DNA from 3 places in the Streptomyces sp. DG2A-72 genome. Region 1 is predicted to be linked to each of the others. Evidence: riboswitches for the same ligand, from Rfam matches in the RefSeq annotation. Region 1 holds a riboswitch; each other region holds the start of a gene.

Region 1 (6,482 bases):
CGGCCGTCCCGGCGTTCGCCGACACGGCGTTCGTCCACCTGTACGCTCCCCTGCCGATAGGCGACGAGATCGGCGCCGCCCCGGAGATCCTGCGGCTGCACACCGTGGACCACGCGTCCCTTCGGGCCCCCGCCGGCCGGGGCTCCGGGTCACCCGCGCCGAGCGCGCACACCCGGCAGGCGGCCGAGGTCGTACGCCCGGCCGCCACCGGACTGCTCGCCAAGCTGCTGCAGGACGGACGGCCGGTGTTCGGCAACGACCCGGGCGTCGCCGCGGCGGCGGCCGAACTGCTCGGGAGGGTGCACATGCCCTGGTCGACACCTCCCGGGCGACGGCTGATCATCGCCCCGCTGCACGGCCGCAACCACGCGCTGGGCAGCGTCGTCCTCATCCGCGGACTCGACCGGCCCGACTTCACCGGCGACGATCTGCTGGTGGCCTCCCAGCTCGCCACCCACACCGCCCTCGGGCTGGACAAGGCGATGCTGTACGAGCGCGAGGCATCCGTCGCGGACACGTTGCAGCGCACGATGCTCCCGCCCTCGCTGCCGGAGCCGCCCGGTGTCCGGCTGGCCAGCCGCTATCTGCCGGCCTCGCGGACCGCGCAGGTCGGCGGGGACTGGTACGACGCGATCCCCGCTGCCCGGCAACCGCGTGGCCCTGGTGATCGGCGATGTGATGGGCCACTCCATGACCTCGGCCGCGATCATGGGCCAGCTGCGGACCAGCGTCCAGGCCCTGGCCGGGCTCGACCTGCCCCCGGACGAGGTGCTGCACCACCTCGACGAGCAGGCGGGACGGCTGGGCAGCGAACACACCGCGACCTGCCTGTACGCCTTGTACAACCCCGTACTGCACCGGCTGATCGTGTCCAGCGCCGGCCATCTGCCGCCGGTGCTGCTGCGTCCCGACGGCAGCGTGGAGGTGCTGGACGTCCCGCCCGGAGCGCCGATCGGTGTCGGCAGCGGCGGATTCGAGTCCGTCGAGACCCACGCGCCGACCGGGGCGACGCTGCTGCTGTACACCGACGGCCTGGTCGAGTCCCGCGACTCGGACGTGCTGACCGGGGTGGAGCGGCTGTGCGCCCGGCTGCGCGCGACCGGCCCGGGATCCGCGCCGCCGACGCTGGAAGACCTGTGCGACCAGGCGCTCGGCCCTCTGGACGCCGGTGACCGGGACGACGACATCGCGCTGCTCGCGGCCCGGTTCGAGGGCATCCTGCCGGAGACCGTCGCCTACTGGTACATGGCTCCGCGCCCGCAGACCGCGCGGCAGGCCCGTCGGCTGACCCGCAGGACGCTGCACGGCTGGGGCCTCGACGACCTGCTGGAGTCCACCGAGCTGATGGTCAGCGAGGTGGTGGCCAACGCCGTGCGCTTCGCCTCCCGGCCGATCACCCTGCGGCTCCTCTGCACGGACGTGCTGCGCTGCGAGGTGGGCGACGACTCGCCCGTGGTGCCGAGGATGCGGCACGCCCGGCTGAGCGACGAGGGCGGGCGCGGGCTGTTCCTGGTCGACCAGCTGGCAGAGCGCTGGGGGGCAACTCGGGTGAGCACGGGCAAGGTTGTGTGGTTCGAGCAGCCGCTGCCTCCCGCGGGTTAAGCTGGCCGACGCAGCTGGTTCGCCCCGCCTGCCAGGCGGGATGCGTCGCAAGAGGGAACCCGGTGAAAATCCGGGACTGCCCCGCAGCGGTGAACGGGAACGACCGCCGTCATACGCACTGGGTCCATGAATCGGGCCTGGGAAGCGACGGCCAGTAGATGTCTCGTACGACGACGAGACGTGCCCGTGAGTCCGAAGACCTGCCAACTGCCCGTGTGCGAACCACTCGTGCGCGGACATCCCGGTGACCTCGAGGGCGGGTCGGCGTACCACCGAGCGGACGGCCAGTGGCCGTTGCCGTCCGGTTGGTCACCCTTCGCGTTCTCGTCCCGTCTCCGGGATCTCAGGGATTCATCTCGCGAAGGAGATCTCCGTGACAAGCAAGCCCGCAGCCGCGGCAGCACGGGCCACCGTGTACGGCTACCCCCGCCAGGGACAGCACCGGGAACTGAAGAAGGCGATCGAGGGCTACTGGAAGGGCCGCGTCACCGCCGACGCCCTCCGCGCCACCGCCGCCGAACTGCGCCGCGGCAACTGGCGGCAACTGTCCGGCGCCGGCATCCACGAGGTACCGACCGGTGACTTCTCGTACTACGACCACGTCCTCGACACCACCGTCATGGTCGGCGCGATCCCCGAGCGGCACCGGGCCGCCGTCGAAGCGGACGCCCTGGACGGCTACTTCGCCATGGCGCGCGGCACCCAGGACGTGGCGCCGCTGGAGATGACGAAGTGGTTCGACACCAACTACCACTATCTGGTGCCGGAGTTGGGCCCGGACATGGTGTTCACGGCGGACTCCGCCAAGCAGGTCGCCGAGTTGAAGGAAGCCCTCACCCTGGGCCTGACAGCGCGACCGGTCCTGGTCGGCCCCGTCACCTACCTCCTGCTCGCCAAGCCCGCCCCCGGCGTGGCCGCCGGCTTCGACCCGATCACCCTCCTCGACCGGCTGCTGCCGGTGTACGCCGAGGTCCTCGCCGACCTGCGCGCCGCCGGCGCCGAGTGGGTGCAGCTGGACGAGCCCGCCCTCGTCCAGGATCGCACCCCGGCCGAACTGAACGCCGCCGAGCGGGCGTACCGAGGGCTGGGCGCCCTCACCGACCGGCCGAGGCTGCTGGTCGCCTCGTACTTCGACCGGCTCGGCGATGCGCTGCCGGTACTGGCCAAGGCCCCGGTCGACGGACTCGCGCTGGACTTCACCGAGGCCGCCGCCGCCAACCTGGACGCCCTCGCCGCGGTCGGCGGGCTGCCCGGCAAGCGGCTGGTCGCGGGTGTCGTCAACGGCCGCAACATCTGGGCCAACGACCTGTCGGCGTCGCTCACCACGCTCGGCACCCTGCTGGGTCTGGCCGACCGGGTCGACGTCGCGGCCTCCTGCTCCCTGCTGCACGTCCCCCTCGACACGGCGGCCGAGCGGGACATCGAGCCGCAGATCCTGCGCTGGCTCGCCTTCGCCCGGCAGAAGACCGCCGAGATCGTCACCCTCGCCAAGGGCCTCGCCCACGGCACCGACGCGATCACCGCCGAACTCGCCGCCAACCGCGCCGACCTGGCCTCCCGCACCAACTCCCCCATCAGCCGCGACCCGGCCGTACGGAACCGCGCCCCGGCCGTCACCGCGGCCGACGCCCGCCGCTGCCAGCCGTACGCCGAGCGGGCCGCCGCCCAGCGGGCCCACCTCGGCCTGCCGCCGCTGCCGACCACCACCATCGGCTCGTTCCCGCAGACCGGCGAACTGCGCGCGGCGCGCGCGCACTTGAAGGCGGGCCGGATCGACACGGCCGACTACGAGGAGCGGATCAGGACGGAGATCCAGGAGGTGATCTCCTTCCAGGAGAAGACCGGGCTTGACGTTCTGGTGCACGGCGAGCCCGAACGGGGCGACATGGTCCAGTACTTCGCCGAACAGCTCACCGGCTGCCTCGCCACCCAGCACGGCTGGGTCCAGTCCTACGGCACCCGCTACGTCCGCCCGCCGATCCTGGCCGGCGACATCTCCCGCCCCGAGCCGATGACGGTGCGCTGGACGACGTACGCCCAGTCCCTCACCTCGCGCCCCGTCAAGGGCATGCTCACCGGTCCGGTCACCATGCTCGCCTGGTCCTTCGTCCGCGACGACCAGCCGATCGACGAGACAGCCCGGCAGGTCGCCCTGGCTCTCCGCGACGAGGTGAACGACCTTGAGGCGGCGGGCACTTCGGTGATCCAGGTCGACGAACCGGCCCTGCGCGAGACGCTGCCGATGCGCGCCGCCGACCACCCCGCCTACCTGGCCTGGGCCACGGAGGCGTTCCGTCTGACGACGAGCGGCGTGCGCCCGGACACGCAGATCCACACCCACATGTGCTACGCCGAGTTCGGCGACATCGTCCAGGCCATCGACGACCTCGACGCGGACGTCATCAGCCTGGAGGCGGCCCGCTCCCATATGCAGGTCGCCCGCGAACTCGCCGGCCACGGCTATCCGCGCGAGGCCGGACCCGGCGTGTACGACATCCACTCCCCGCGCGTGCCGAGCGCCGAGGAAGCGGCCGAACTCCTGCGCACCGCCCTGAAGGCGATCCCCGCCGACCGGCTGTGGGTCAATCCCGACTGCGGCCTGAAGACCCGAGCCTGGCCGGAGACCCGTTCCTCACTGGAGAACCTGGTCACCGCGGCCCGCACGGTCCGCGCCGAACTGCCCACGCCCTGACCACCTGCCTCCCACCGGCCGGGGCCGCCCCGCGCGCCCCGGCCGGGTCCGGCGAACCGGCCGTAGTAATGGAATCCATTTTCATGTAGCGTGACGGTGCTCGCCCACCCAGGAGATCCGCCATGCCTTCCCTTGCGCCGTCCGACCGTCTGCCCGTCACCGTGCTGTCCGGGTTCCTGGGAGCGGGCAAGACCACGCTGCTCAACCATGTCCTCGGCAACCGTGAGGGCCTGCGGGTCGCGGTCATCGTCAACGACATGAGCGAGATCAACATCGACGCCGCGCTGGTCCGCGGCGGCGAGGCCGCTCTGTCGCGGACCGAGGAACGCCTGGTCGAGATGACCAACGGGTGCATCTGCTGCACTCTGCGCGACGATCTGCTGGAGGAGGTCGACCGGCTGGCCCGCGAGGGCCGCTTCGACTACCTCCTCATCGAGTCGTCCGGCATCTCGGAGCCGATGCCGGTCGCGGCCACCTTCGCCTTCGCCCGCGACGACGGCGCCACCCTCGGCGACCTGGCCCGACTGGACACCATGGTCACGGTCGTGGACGCCGCGAACTTCCTGCCCGAACTGGCGGGCGGCGACGAGCTGGTGGAGCGGGGGCTCGACCAGTACGAGGACGACGAGCGCACCGTCAGCGATCTGCTGATGGACCAGATCGAGTTCGCGGACGTGATCGTCGTCAACAAGCTCGACCTCGTCGACACCGCGACCGCCGACCGGCTGCGCGCGACGCTCGCCCGCCTCAACCCCGCCGCCCGGATCGTCCGCGCCGAGCACGGCCGGGTCGACGTCCGCGAGGTGCTGGGCACCGGTCTGTTCGACCTGGAGCGCGCACAGCAGGCGCCGGGCTGGGTCCGGGAGCTGAACGGCGACCATGTCCCGGAGACCGAGGAGTACGGCATCTCCTCCACCGTCTTCCGCGCCGAACCGCCCTTCCACCCCGACCGGTTGTGGACGTTCGTGAGCGAGCAGCTGGACAGCGGAGTCTTCGGGGAGGTCCTGCGCTCCAAGGGCTTCTTCACCCTGGCCAGCCGCCCGCAGGTGACGGGGCTGTGGTCGCAGGCCGGTACGGTGGCCCGCTTCGAGCCGTCCACAGCGCGGGACGAGGAGGCGCCGTACGCACAGGAACTGGTCTTCATCGGCACCGAGTTGCAGGCCGAGCCGCTGCGCGCCGCGCTGTCCGCCTGTCTGATGCGGGCCGGTGAAGCGCCACCCGCTGCCGACCCCTTCCCGGCCTGGGAGACGTACGGCATCGACGATGCCTGCGAGCACGAAGAGCACCCCGAACTGGTCGCCGGGGCCCACTGACTCCGGGTCGGACGGTGGACGCAGCCACGGCACCGCCCGGCCCGGGAGACCCTGCTCATTCCGCTCTACGGGCCGCGCGGCGGAGAACCGCAAGCCGGAACCCGCCCTGCGCGACGCGCGGGCCGAGGAGTTCGTCGCCTCGATCGACTACGACTTCGCCCGCTTCGACGACGGACCGAGGGCACGGTCGTCGAGACCGGCACCGGTCTCAACACGCGGTACGAGCGCGTCGACAACGGCCGGGTCCGGTGGTTCGACCTCGATCTGCCCGACGTGGTCGACCTGCGCCGGACCTTCTTCACGGACACCCCGCGCCGGACGGTGGTCCCCGCGTCGGTGACCGACGCGTCATGGACCGACGGGCCCCGGCATGGTCGACACCCAGGACGACCCGGCCCGGCTCGCCGACTGGCTCCGGATTACTACCCAATTTTCAACTGACTCCGCCCGCCGCCCAGTTGAGCGTCCGCGGATTTGACACCGGCCCCCTGCTCTCATCAATCTACGTTCATGACATTCATTTCCAATAGGGGCGGTTAGGCATGCGCGTGGCCTTCGTGGGCAAGGGCGGCAGCGGCAAGACGACCCTGTCCGCACTCTTCGCCCGTCATCTCGCGTGCTCGGGCGCGCCCGTCGTCGCCATGGACGGCGACATCAACCAGCACCTGGCCTACGCCCTCGGGCTCGACGAGGACGAGGTCTTCGCCGCGCCGCCGCTCAGTGCGCGGACCGGTGAGATCAAGGACTATCTGCGGGGCACGAACCCGCGGATCCCGTCCCGCCAGGCGATGGTGAAGACCACGCCGCCCGGGCGCGGCTCGCGACTGGTCCGGCTGCTCGGCGACGACGAGATCCACTCGCGGCACGTCCAGCGG
Region 2 (6,482 bases), 1.6 Mb from region 1:
TGAAGGACGGCGTGAACGGCGTCGCACTCGCCGTCTTCATCCTCTTCTTCGTGGCCGTCACGGTCATGGGCTTCTTGGCCTCGCGCTGGCGCAGGGCCGAGAACGAGCAGACCCTGGACGAATGGGGCCTGGGCGGGCGCTCGTTCGGCACCTGGATCACCTGGTTCCTGCTCGGCGGCGACCTGTACACGGCGTACACCTTCGTCGCCGTACCGGCGGCGATCTACGCGGCGGGCGCGGCCGGCTTCTTCGCGGTGCCCTACACGATCCTCATCTACCCGATGATGTTCGTCTTCCTGCCGCGGCTGTGGTCGGTCTCGCACAAGCACGGCTACGTCACCACGTCGGACTTCGTCCGGGGCCGCTTCGACTCCAAGGGGCTGTCGCTGGCGGTCGCCGTCACCGGCATCCTCGCCACGATGCCGTACATCGCGCTCCAACTGGTCGGCATCCAGGCCGTGCTGGACGTGATGGGCGTCGGCGGCGGCGAGGACACCAACTGGTTCATCAAGGACCTGCCGCTGCTGATCGCCTTCGGCGTGCTGGCCGCGTACACGTACTCCTCGGGTCTGCGGGCCCCGGCGCTGATCGCGTTCGTGAAGGACACGCTGATCTACATCGTCATCGCGGTCGCGATCATCTACATCCCGATCAAGCTGGGCGGGTTCGACGACATCTTCGCCAAGGCGAGCGCCGCGTTCAGCCAGACCAACCCGGCGACGGGCGCGCCACGCGGCGCGATGGTCCCGGGTGACGCCGGCCAGTGGACATACGCGACCCTGGCCCTCGGCTCGGCGCTCGCGCTGTTCATGTACCCGCACTCGGTGACGGCCGTGCTCTCCAGCCGCAGCCGTGACGTCATCCGCCGCAACTCCACGATCCTGCCGCTGTACTCGCTGATGCTGGGCCTGCTCGGTCTGCTGGGCTTCATGGCGATCGCCGCCGGAATCAAGGTGGACAACGGCCAGTTGGCGATCCCGCAGCTGTTCGAGACGATGTTCCCCGACTGGTTCGCGGGCGTGGCCTTCGCGGCGATCGGCATCGGCGCGCTGGTGCCGGCGGCGATCATGTCCATCGCGGCGGCCAACCTCTTCACCCGCAACATCTACAAGGACTTCATCAAGCCGGACGCCACGCCGGCGCAGGAGACCAAGGTCTCCAAGCTGGTGTCCCTGCTCGTGAAGGTGGGCGCGCTGGTCTTCGTCCTGACCATGGACAAGACGGTCGCGATCAACTTCCAGCTCCTCGGCGGCATCTGGATCCTCCAGACCTTCCCGGCCCTCGTCGGCGGCCTCTTCACTCGCTGGTTCCACCGCTGGGCCCTGCTCGCCGGCTGGGCGGTCGGCATGATCTACGGCACAGTCGCCGCGTACGGCGTCGCCTCCCCGACCCAGAAGCACTTCGGCGGCTCCTCCAAGGAGATCCCCGGCATCGGCGAGATCGGCTACATCGGCCTGACGGCGTTCATCCTGAACCTGGTGGTGACGGTCGTCCTCACCTTCGTACTGAAGGCGATGAAGGCCCCCGAGGGCGTGGACGAGACAAGCCCGGAGGACTACACGGGCGAGGCGGCGAGAGACCCGGAAGTCAAGACGGAGCTGCCCCCGGCGACTGCCGGCGCGGCTCACTGACCTGTACGTCAGGGCACGGGCCGTCGGGGAAATCCGGCGGCCCGTTGTCGTACCTGTCCGGCACACTCACCTGCATGGACATAGTGATCCGGCCCGTAGAACCCACCGAATACGACACCCTCGGCGAGATCACCGCCCAGGCCTACCTCCAGGACGACCTCCTGACGTTCGGCGAGAGCGACTGGTACCTCGGTGAGCTGAAGGACGTGGCCAAGCGGGCGGCAGCGGCCGACGTCCTCGTGGCCACACAGGGCGACCAACTCCTCGGCGGCGTCACCTTCGTCCCCTCCCCCGGCCCCATGGCCGACCTCGCCCGCCCGGGAGAGGCGGAGATCCGCATGCTCGCCGTAGCCCGGGCGGCCCGCGGCAGAGGCGCCGGAGAAGCCCTCGTACGAGCCTGCGTCGACCGGGCGAGAACCGCGGAGCGCACCGCCGTCGTCCTGTCGACCCAGCGCACCATGCACGCCGCCCACCGCATCTACGAGCGCCTCGGCTTCACCCGTGCCCCCGAGCGCGACTGGAACCCGATCCCGGGCGCCGAGTTCACTCTCCTCACTTATGAATTGACGCTCTGAAGTCACCGCGACACAACATCTAGGGGTGTCACCGGAACCCGGCACAAGATGTATGCTCATGCTCGCTGTCGCCGCAGGGGAATCCGGTGCGAATCCGGAACTGTCCCGCAACGGTGTACTTGTGCGTGTCTGTTCCCAGAAGCGGCGTGCACAGGATTCAGTCCGAGGACCTGTCGACAGCGCGCCCGGCCACCCGGCCGGTGCGCCCGATGTCCGGGCCTCGTGGAATGGGCCGGTGGGCGCGACGCCGTGTGCGCTCGTGTGCTGCCCCCTGCCCTCCGCAAGGCCCCGTGCCGAGCGAGGGAGAGCCCCACGTGACCATCGCGCCAGCCGAACCGGCCTCAGCGATCCAGGAGACCGACGGTCCAGGAACCGCACTGCTGCGGACCCTGACCGAGCTGACCGCCGACCTCCCCGACGCCGACCCCGGCCGGGTCGCCGCCGCCGCGCTGCGCGGCAAGTCGGCCCGGGCGGACGAGTCGGAGTTGCGCGAGCTGGCCACCGAGGCCGCGGCCGGCCTCATCTCGGAGGACCCCGCGTACTCCCGGTTGGCCGCCCGTCTCCTGACGATCAGCATCGCCGCCGAAGCAGCCTCGCAGGGCGTCACGTCGTTCTCCGAGTCGGTCGCCGTCGGCCACCGCGAGGGCCTCATCGCCGACCGCACCGCCGAGTTCGTACGGCTGCACACGGACCGCCTGGACCACCTGATCGACCGTGCGGCCAACGACCGCTTCGGCTACTTCGGCCTGCGCACCCTGCACAGCCGCTACCTCCTCCGGCATCCCCTCACCCGCAAGGTGATCGAGACGCCCCAGCACTTCATGCTGCGCGTCGCCGCCGGTCTCGCCGAGGACGACACCGCGAGGTCCGTCGACGAAGTCGCCGCTCTCTACGGGCTGATGAGCCGCCTCGACTACCTCCCCTCCTCCCCCACCCTCTTCAACTCCGGCACCCGGCACCCCCAGATGTCGTCCTGCTACCTCCTCGACTCCCCCAAGGACGAGCTGGACTCCATCTACGACCGCTACCACCAGGTGGCCCGCCTCTCGAAGCACGCGGGCGGCATCGGCATCGCCTACTCCCGCATCCGCTCCCGCGGTTCACTGATCCGCGGCACGAACGGGCACTCCAACGGCATCGTCCCGTTCCTGAAGACCCTGGACGCCTCGGTCGCCGCCGTGAACCAGGGCGGCCGGCGCAAGGGCGCGGCGGCGGTGTACCTGGAGACCTGGCACTCCGACATCGAGGAGTTCCTGGAGCTGCGCGACAACACCGGTGAGGACGCCCGCCGTACGCACAATCTGAACCTCGCGCACTGGGTCCCGGACGAGTTCATGCGCCGGGTGAACGCGGACGGGGTGTGGTCCCTCTTCTCCCCCGCCGATGTGCCCGAACTGGTCGACCTGTGGGGCGAGGAGTTCGACGCCGCCTATCGGAAGGCGGAGGCCGCGGGGCTCGCGCGCAAGACCATCCCCGCCCGTGACCTGTACGGCCGCATGATGCGTACCCTCGCGCAGACCGGCAACGGCTGGATGACCTTCAAGGACGCCGCCAACCGCACCGCCAACCAGACCGCCGAGCCGGGCCATGTCGTCCACTCCTCCAACCTCTGCACGGAGATCCTGGAGGTCACGGACGACGGCGAGACGGCGGTGTGCAACCTGGGGTCGGTCAACCTCGGCGCGTTCGTGAACGACGGGGACATCGACTGGGAGCGGCTGGACGAGGCGGTCCGCACCGCCGTCACCTTCCTGGACCGCGTCGTCGACATCAACTTCTACCCGACCGAGCAGGCGGGCCGCTCCAACGCCAAGTGGCGCCCCGTCGGACTCGGCGCGATGGGCCTGCAGGACGTCTTCTTCAAGCTGCGCCTGCCCTTCGACTCACCCGAGGCCAAGGCCCTCTCCACCCGCATCGCCGAGCGCATCATGCTGGCTTCGTACGAGGCCTCCGCCGACCTCGCCGAGCGCAACGGGCCCCTCCCCGCCTGGCAGAAGACCCGTACCGCCAAGGGTGTCCTGCACCCCGACCACTACGACGTCGAGCTCACCTGGCCCGAGCGCTGGGCGGCCCTGCGGGAACGCATCGCCGAGGTCGGGATGCGCAACTCCCTCCTGCTGGCGATCGCGCCCACCGCGACCATCGCGTCCATCGCCGGTGTGTACGAGTGCATCGAGCCGCAGGTGTCCAACCTCTTCAAGCGCGAGACCCTGTCCGGCGAGTTCCTCCAGGTCAACTCGTACCTGGTGAACGAACTCAAGGCGCTCGGCGTCTGGGACGCCCGCACGCGGGAGGCCCTGCGTGAGTCGGGCGGCTCGGTGCAGGACTTCGCCTGGATCCCGGCGGACGTACGGGCGCTGTACCGCACGGCGTGGGAGATCCCGCAGCGCGGCCTGATCGACATGGCGGCTGACCGCACCCCGTTCCTGGACCAGTCCCAGTCCCTGAACCTCTTCCTGGAGACGCCGACCATCGGCAAGCTCTCCTCGATGTACGCGTACGCCTGGAAGTCGGGGCTGAAGACGACGTACTACCTGCGCTCCCGCCCGGCGACCCGCATCGCCCGCGCGGCACAAGCGACGGTCCCCGTACAGCAGGTGCCCTCTGAAGACGCCGTCGCCTGCTCCCTGGAAAACCCCGAGTCCTGCGAGGCCTGCCAGTAATGACGACCCGTAACCAGAATCTCCTCGACCCGGGCTTCGAGCTGACCCTGCGCCCCATGCGCTATCCCGACTTCTACGAGCGCTACCGGGACGCCATCAAGAACACCTGGACCGTGGAGGAGGTCGACCTCCACTCGGACGTCACCGACCTCGCCAAGCTCACGCCCGCCGAACAGCACCTCATCGGCCGCCTGGTCGCCTTCTTCGCGACGGGTGACTCGATCGTCGCCAACAACCTGGTGCTGACGCTCTACAAGCACATCAACTCCCCCGAGGCACGGCTGTACTTGAGCCGCCAGCTCTTCGAGGAGGCCGTCCACGTCCAGTTCTACCTGACGCTGCTGGACACCTACCTCCCCGATCCGGAAGACAGGGCCGCCGCGTTCGACGCCGTGGAGAACATCCCGTCCATCCGCGAGAAGGCCGGGTTCTGCTTCAAGTGGATCAACGAGGTCGAGAAGCTGGACCGCCTGGAGACACAGGCCGACCGGCGCCGCTTCCTGCTCAACCTCATCTGCTTCGCCGCGTGCATCGAGGGCCTGTTCTTCTACGGTGCCTTCGCGTACGTCTACTGGTTCCGCAGCCGGGGTCTGCTGCACGGCCTGGCGACCGGCACCAACTGGGTGTTCCGCGACGAGACGATGCACATGTCCTTCGCGTTCGACGTGGTCGACACGGTCCGCAAGGAGGAGCCGGAGCTCTTCGACGACCAGCTTGAGCAGCAGGTCACCGACATGCTGAGGGAGGCCGTCGAGGCCGAGCTGCAGTTCGCGCGCGACCTGTGTGGTGACGGCCTCCCGGGGATGAACACGGAATCGATGCGGCAGTACCTGGAGTGCGTCGCCGACCAGCGGCTCGGCCGCCTCGGTTTCGCTCCGGTGTACGGCTCCGAGAACCCCTTCTCCTTCATGGAGTTGCAGGGGGTTCAGGAACTCACCAACTTCTTCGAGCGGCGTCCTTCGGCGTACCAGGTGGCGGTGGAGGGCACCGTCGACCTGGACGAGGACTTCTGAGTCTTGCGTTCCGCCTCCCTCAGCTGTCGGTCGATCCGGCGCTCGTGGATCGCCCCCACGAGCGCCGGACCCCCGAGGAGGGAGAAGAGAATCACGACGGCCATGTATTCGAGGAATGTGTTCATGCGGTAAGTCTCGTACTGGCATGACACTCCTGACAGTGGCAGAACTGTCGTACACCCTCGAATTACTGCCAGCGTCAATGGCACACTGGCAGCATGCTGAAGAACGTGGCCGTCGCCCTGCTCGACGGCGTTCATCCGTTCGAACTCGGTGTGGTCTGCGAGGTCTTCGGCCTCGACCGCAGCGACGAGGGGCTGCCGGTGTACGACTTCGCGGTCGTCTCGGCGGAGGGCCCCGCGCTGCGCACCCATGTCCCCGGGTTCACGGTCTCCACGCCGTACGGCCTTGAGCGGCTCGACGAGGCGGATCTGATCGCCGTACCGGCGGGAAGCGACTACGTCGGCCGGGACTATCCGGACGAGCTGCTCGACGCCCTGGTCAGGGCCACGGACCGGGGTGCCCGGGTGCTCAGCGTCTGCTCCGGCGTCTTCGTCCTCGGTGCCGCCGGGCTGCTCGACGGGCGGCGGTGCGCGGTGC
Region 3 (6,482 bases), 5.2 Mb from region 1:
ACTTCGACTTCGTCCGCCGCACCCCCCGGGCCACGGCGCGTACCCGCCCGTGACCGCGGGTGAGCAGGGTGATGATGCGGTCGGCTTCCCCGAGCTTTTGCGTCCGCAAGACGATGCCGTCGTCCCGGAAGAGACTCATCGCGCACCCCCGCGGGTTTCCGGCCGGGGATCCGGGGAGTGCCCCCCGGGCGAGCACAGCATGATCCGGTCCGCCTCGCCCAGCTTCTGGGTGCGCAGGACGATGCCGTCGTCGCGGAACAGACTCATGAGGCCATTCTCGCAGTCACACCCGCTTTCAAGGGACCTCACCCCGACTGCGGGCATTGGCGTACGCCGTCGCCGCGCTGAGCCGCTCGGCCGGGGTGGCCCGGCGCACCGCGCCCGGCTCCGCGTCCCACTCCCTGCCGCCGCCGTACGGTCTCAGCTGGACATAGGGCCCCTCATGCCCCATGACGATGCCGAGCCTCCCGTTGCGGGTGTCCACGACATACGACCCGACCGGCGGCCTCACCGCAGAACCGCCGTGAGTCGCTGCGCGGCCTCGACGGAACAGCGGCCCAATTCGACGAGCGGACAGGGCGCCTCCCGCGCAAGACTTGCCGGGTCGATCCGCAGGGACGGCAGAATGATTCCTGCGTTTTTCAATGCTGCCCGCAATTCCTTCACTGCTTCCTCCGCCTCTTCGACGCAGAGCGCCGAGTGCTGTGCCTTCACGTGGTTCCCCTCCCTTTTCGGGTTTTACGCTTCGCATCTCAAGGGTGGCGCACCACATCTACACTCGGCAGGAGTCTCTGCTCTACAAGTTCGGGGCAGCACAAGGGGGTTGAACTGTGGCCAACGGTTCACGTCAGGCGGCATGGGAGTTCTTCGGCACGGAACTGAAGAGGCACCGGGAGGACAGGGGGCTCACTCAGGTCGAGTTGGGGGCGCGCGTCTTCGTCTCGGGCGCCTATATCGGCCAGTTCGAGCAGGCGATTCGAAAGCCGCAGTTGGATATCGCCCAGCGGATTGATGAGGTGCTGCAAACCGACGGTATTTTCGAGCGGTTGTGCCGGAAGCTGATTGACGACAAGCGGTACGCGGATTACTTCGCGAGGGCGGCGGAGCTGGAGCGTCTGGCGACGAAGATCTGCACGTTCGCGCCGACGCTCGTGCCGGGCCTCCTGCAGACCGCCGCGTACACGCGGGCAGTGACGCTGGCGAGCAACCCCTTCGCCACCGACTCTCACATTGAGGAGAAGATCGCGGCGCGCATCGAGCGGGCGCAGATCCTGGCCGCCGCTACAGGGCCCGTGTATTGGGCGATCCTGCACGAACACGTGCTGCGCATTCCGGTCGGCAGCGCAGGCGAGATGGCCCAGCAGTTGGACCACATCGCAGCGCTGGTACGGCAGCGGAAGGTCCTGGTCCAGGTGCTCCCGACCTCTGTTGGTGCGTACCCCCTCATGGGCCGGATGGTGCAGCTCATGGAGTTCGAGGACGCACCGCCAACCGCCTATACAGAGGCCGTGTATTCGGGGAACCTGCTGGACGATCCGGCCCTAGTGAAGCGCGTACAGGGGGCATACGATCTGCTCAGGGCCGCCGCGCTGCCGCCGGAGGCGTCCCTGGCCCTGATCGAATCGGTGGCGGAGGATCACAGACGATGCGCGAGTATGACCTGAGCAACGCACGCTGGCGCAAAAGCACATACAGCGACGACAACGGCGGCGAGTGCGTCGAGGTCGCGCACGATTTCCCCGGCGCCGCCCGCTGGCGCAAAAGCACGTACAGCGACGGCAACGGCGGCAGCTGCGTCGAGGTAGCCGACGGAGTCCCCGGTGTCGTCCCCGTCCGTGACAGCAAAGTCCCCGAGGGCGGCCCCGTCCTCCTGATCGGCTCGGCTGCCTGGACGGAGTTCATCCGCGCCGTGGCGAGGTGACCCCGGCGCCCCGCGTCAGCCGACCTTGCGCTCGGCCACCATGCGCTGAGCACCGTCGAGAAAGGCTTCGCGACCACCCGACAGCTCTTCTGCCCGCTCACGGTGCCGGAATCGCCTCGTCGGACCAGGCGCTCCAGTTCCCGGCGTTGTCTCCTGCGACCAAGAGAATCGCCGAACGCCACGGGTCGAACATGAACAGGACACGCACCTCGCTCCGGGGGCGCAGGGCGCCGAGGTCGAGCGATGACCGGTTTGCTACGCTCCCCCCGCGTCCCGTGGGGGAAGTCCGGTGAGAGTCCGGCGCTGACCCGCAACGGTAAGCGTGGCCGGCCCCGGTGGACGGTTCGCGCGAGCCCGATCACCCGCGGTTCGTGACCCTGTGACTGCTCGCCGTGGACTGCGGGAAGGGGATCGCGCGGTTCGGCCGTGCGGGCCGTCTCCTTGCTCTCGTTCATCAGGCGGCCCGAGGCGAAGGACGCCGATCGTGCGCCGAATACCCGTCGTGCCGCTGGCTCTTGGGCTGGGGCTGCTGCTCGCCCTGTCCTTGCTGTGCGGGGTGGGCCTCGGCGCCGCCGGGCTCGGCTGGGCCGACGTCTTCCGGTTCCTGTGGGCGGGGACCGGTGGCGGGACCGTCAACGCCGATGACGTCGCCGCGTACACCATCGTCTGGGAGATCCGGCTGCCCCGCGTCGTCCTCGCCGCCGTCGTCGGGGCCGGGCTCGCCGCCGTCGGGGTCGCCGTGCAGGCCATGGTGCGTAACGCCCTTGCGGATCCGTTCGTGCTGGGGATTTCGTCCGGTGCCGCTGTGGGGGCCAATGCCGTCATCCTGCTGGGTGCCTTCGCGGGGCTCGGGATGTGGGCTCTGTCCATATCCGCATTCGGGTCCGCGCTCGCCGCCATGGCGATCGTGTACGCCGTTGCCCGGTCCGGAACGCACGGGCTCACCCCGCTGCGGCTGATCCTGACCGGGACGGCTCTGGCGTACGGCTTCGAGGCCGTGACCACGGTGATGGTCTTCGGCGCCGCCCGCGGCGAGGCCGCCAGGTCCGCGATGATGTGGCTGCTCGGGAGTCTGGGCGGGGCGACCTGGGAGAAGGTGCCGATCGCCGCCGTGACCGTAGCGGCCGGGTGGGCATGGCTTGCCCGCCGCGCGGAGTCGCTGAACGCCCTGGCCATGGGCGACGAGACCGCCACGGCGCTCGGTGTACAACCGGCCCGGCTGCGGCGGGAGTTGTTCCTCGTCACCGCCGCCGTGACCGGGACCGTCGTCGCCGTCAGCGGGGCCATCGGGTTCGTCGGTCTGATGGTGCCGCACGTCGTACGGATGCTCGTCGGTGCCGATCACCGGCGCGTGCTGGTCGTGGCTCCCCTCGCCGGGGCCGTCCTGCTCGTTTGGGCGGATGTGCTGTCGCGGTTGTTGCTCGCCCCGGCCGAACTGCCGGTCGGGGTCATCACCGCCGTCGTCGGGGTGCCCGCCTTCCTGCTGCTGATGCGGCGTGGCGGCTACGCATTCGGAGGTCGTTGAGATGCGGCTCGACGTCGAGGACGTGTCCGTCGCCGCCGGTGCGGTCCGGCTGGTCGACGATCTGCGGCTCAGCGTGGACAGCGGGGCGTTCGTGGGGCTCGTCGGGCCCAACGGGAGTGGAAAGTCGACCCTGTTGCGGTGCGTGTACCGGGCCCTGCGGCCGAGCGGCGGTGCCGTGCGGCTCGACGGTGACGACGTGCACGCGATGAATCCGCGGGCCGTCGCGCGGGTGCTGGCCGCGCTGCCGCAGGAGTCGTCGTCCGAGTTCGACTTCACCGTCGCCGAGGTCGTCGGGATGGGACGGCTGCCGCATCACGGACGGACGGCCGCCGACGACCGGACCATCTGCGCCGAGGCCATGGATCTGACCGGGGTCACCCAGCTCGCCGGCCGCGGGTTCCTGTCCCTCTCCGGCGGTGAGAAGCAGCGCGTCCTCATCGCCCGGGCCCTCGCCCAGCAGCCCCGTGTCCTCGTCCTCGACGAACCCACCAACCACCTCGACATCGCACACCAGTTGGAGGTGCTGTCCCTGGTCCGGGCGAGCGGCCTGACCGCGCTCGCCGCGCTGCACGACCTCAACCTCGCCGCCGCACACTGCGATCTGCTGTACGTGATTCAGGACGGTCGGATCGTCGCGTCCGGCGTGCCACATGACGTACTCCGACCCGCCCTGCTCGCCGAGGTGTTCGGCGTACGCGCCCATCCCGTACGGCATCCGGAGACGGGCGCCGTGCAGTTGCTCTTCGACCTTCTCCCGCCGCCGGATTAAGGAACTCCCTGCATGCGTATGCCAGTTGTCGCCGTCGCCGTCTGCCTGGCCGTGCTCAGCGCGGGCTGCGGTGCCGAGGTCGCGCCCTCGCCGGACTCGAAGGCCGCGTCGTCCGTCACCCTCACCAACTGCGGGCACAAGGTGACGTACGACAAGGTCCCGGAGCGGGTCGTCACCAACGATGTCGGGATCACCGAGCTGATGTTCGCGCTCGGGCTCGAGGATCGGATGGCCGGGTTCGCGATGCCCGACGACAAGGGGGACCTGGACGGGGTTCCGTGGAAGGACGGCTACGACAAGGTGAAGTGGCTGTCGAAGGACCAGCTCACCAAGGAGAACGTCCTCGACGCCCGCGCCGACTGGGTCTTCGCCGGCTGGAACTACGGCTTCCGCGAGGACAGCGACTTCACCCCGGACGCACTGACCAAGCTCGGCATCCCCTCGTACATCCTCACCGAGTCCTGCCGCAACGGCCGTACGGAGACCTCGCGGGGCATCATGCCGCCGCTGGACGCGCTGTACGAGGACCTCACCAACCTGGGCAAGCTGTTCGGCGTGGAGAAGCGGGCGGTGGCGCTGATCGCCGACTTCAAGCGCGAGGTGGCGGAGGTGAAGGCGAAGGCACCGTCCGACTCCCCCAAGGTCTTCCTCTACGACAGCGGCGAGGACCAGCCCTTCACCTCCGGCCGCTACGCCGCGCCCGACCAGATCATCAGCGAGGCCGGCGGGAACAACGTGATGCACGACCTGAAGGACTCCTGGACGACCGTCGGCTGGGAGACCGTCGTGGAACGCAACCCCGACGTGATCGTCATCTGCGACTACGGGGACGTCAGCGCGGAGCAGAAGAAGAAGTTCCTGCTGTCTTATGCCCCGCTGCGGAACGTGTCGGCCATCAAGCACAAGCGGATCTTCACCCTGGACTATGTCGACCTGGTGGAGAGCCCGCGGAACCCGTCTGCGATCGCCCGCCTCGGGAAGTACCTGCGGACGACGACGCCCTGACTCGGAGGCCGGTACCGGTCCCGGCTCGACCGTGGTCGAATCTGCCGCCATCAGGAGTGCGGGTCACGGAACGCGGAGAGTCGGATGAGAAGTCCGGTACGTGAAGGTGTCATCGCTCTGGCCGCAGTGGCTCTGTTGGCGCGCCCCTTCGGGGCACGACCGGTGGCGGGGTTGACCCGCCACCGGTCCTTTCGCGTGAGGTGTCCTACACGGCGCCGGGGCCGACGTCCGTCGTGCTGAGCGGGGCCCGTGTGACCGTGGACGACGAGCGCTCGTCGGCGCCGGCGTCGATGCCGCCGACTCGAGCCTGGCCGTCCATGTCGTCGGTCACGAAGGCGTGGCCGCCGGTGCCGGTGTCGATCGCCGGGCTGCCCGCACCGATCCGGTACAGCGATCCGTCGGAGGCGAGCAGTGGGTCGACCGCCCTGACGGAGCCGGAGGGCAGGGACACGCCGACGGTCGCCGATCCGGTCGGCCACGCGATGTTCCCGGCGTAGGTCATGCCCACGGGTTTCTTGACCTCGTTGAGCAGCTTGCCCCGGCTGCCCGTGATGACGTTGTCGGCGATGACCGAGTCGACCGGGGCGAGGTTGTAGTTGGCGCCGATCTCGATGTTCGACACGTTGTTCACGAAGGTGTTGTTCACGACGGTCGCCCGGTAGACGCGCCAGTGTGCGTTCAGCGCGCCCGAGGTGTCCACGTCGCCGCCGTCGATCTGCAGTGCGGCGTCGTAGCCGGTGCCGGTCAAGCCCTCGAAGTAGTTGTTGTAGATCTTGTGGTCCTGGCCGTAGATGCGGATCCCGCCGGTTCCCGCCTTGCCCTCCCCGAAGAAGAAGTTGCCGTAGAACTCGCCGCGGTTCCCGTGCCGTTGGGACAGAACGCCCTGTGAGGCGCGGAAGGTGTTGTGGCGGACGATGTTGTCGTTGCTCTTCACGGAGACGATCTCCGGGTCACCGTCGCACCTCTCGAAGAGGTTCGACTCGACGACGGTGAATCCGCTCGACTGGGACATTCCGCTCCAGCCGACCCGGACGGCCTCCATCTCGTTCGCCGCGCGGGGGCCGATGTCACGGAAGTGGTTGTGGTCGATGCGGTCGTGCTGTGACTGCTGCTTCTCGAATCCGTCGATGGTGATGAAGTTCCCGGTCTGGTGCTTCTCCTCGAACAGGTTGTGATCGATCCGGTTGTGGTGGCTGTTCTCACCCTGGATGATCACCCACTTCAGCGAGGACTCCTCGGTCAGCCGGAAGTGGTTGCGGGTC

What was found. A riboswitch is a leader RNA that binds a small molecule or an ion and turns the genes downstream of it on or off. The one in region 1 is predicted to bind cobalamin.
Region 2: linked by a shared signal. The riboswitch ahead of QQY66_RS32505 (ribonucleoside-diphosphate reductase subunit alpha) and the one ahead of metE (5-methyltetrahydropteroyltriglutamate--homocysteine S-methyltransferase) in region 1 are both predicted to bind cobalamin.
Region 3: linked by a shared signal. The riboswitch ahead of QQY66_RS15325 (iron ABC transporter permease) and the one ahead of metE (5-methyltetrahydropteroyltriglutamate--homocysteine S-methyltransferase) in region 1 are both predicted to bind cobalamin.

Annotation. Positions count from the first base shown of each region.
Region 1 is NZ_JASTLC010000001.1:8,426,994-8,433,475, reverse strand. Features, by position in the region: partial or broken gene QQY66_RS40035 (SpoIIE family protein phosphatase) at 1-1,602, shown strand, start outside; cobalamin riboswitch at 1,601-1,825, shown strand; gene metE (5-methyltetrahydropteroyltriglutamate--homocysteine S-methyltransferase) at 1,976-4,294, shown strand; gene QQY66_RS40025 (GTP-binding protein) at 4,417-5,607, shown strand; gene QQY66_RS40020 (ATP-binding protein) at 6,150-6,482, shown strand, end outside.
Region 2 is NZ_JASTLC010000001.1:6,825,377-6,831,858, reverse strand. Features, by position in the region: gene QQY66_RS32520 (DUF3311 domain-containing protein) at 1-3, shown strand, start outside; gene mctP (monocarboxylate uptake permease MctP) at 1-1,631, shown strand, start outside; gene QQY66_RS32510 (GNAT family N-acetyltransferase) at 1,706-2,206, shown strand; cobalamin riboswitch at 2,249-2,422, shown strand; gene QQY66_RS32505 (ribonucleoside-diphosphate reductase subunit alpha) at 2,521-4,869, shown strand; gene QQY66_RS32500 (ribonucleotide-diphosphate reductase subunit beta) at 4,869-5,882, shown strand; gene QQY66_RS32490 (GlxA family transcriptional regulator) at 6,101-6,482, shown strand, end outside.
Region 3 is NZ_JASTLC010000001.1:3,198,601-3,205,082, forward strand. Features, by position in the region: gene recO (DNA repair protein RecO) at 1-139, opposite strand, end outside; gene QQY66_RS50385 (hypothetical protein) at 136-267, opposite strand; gene QQY66_RS15300 (hypothetical protein) at 296-511, opposite strand; gene QQY66_RS15305 (hypothetical protein) at 508-714, opposite strand; gene QQY66_RS15310 (helix-turn-helix transcriptional regulator) at 831-1,664, shown strand; gene QQY66_RS15315 (DUF397 domain-containing protein) at 1,646-1,921, shown strand; partial or broken gene QQY66_RS15320 (DNA-binding protein) at 2,019-2,138, opposite strand; cobalamin riboswitch at 2,157-2,306, shown strand; gene QQY66_RS15325 (iron ABC transporter permease) at 2,406-3,446, shown strand; gene QQY66_RS15330 (ABC transporter ATP-binding protein) at 3,448-4,215, shown strand; gene QQY66_RS15335 (ABC transporter substrate-binding protein) at 4,228-5,220, shown strand; gene QQY66_RS15340 (chondroitinase-B domain-containing protein) at 5,426-6,482, opposite strand, start outside.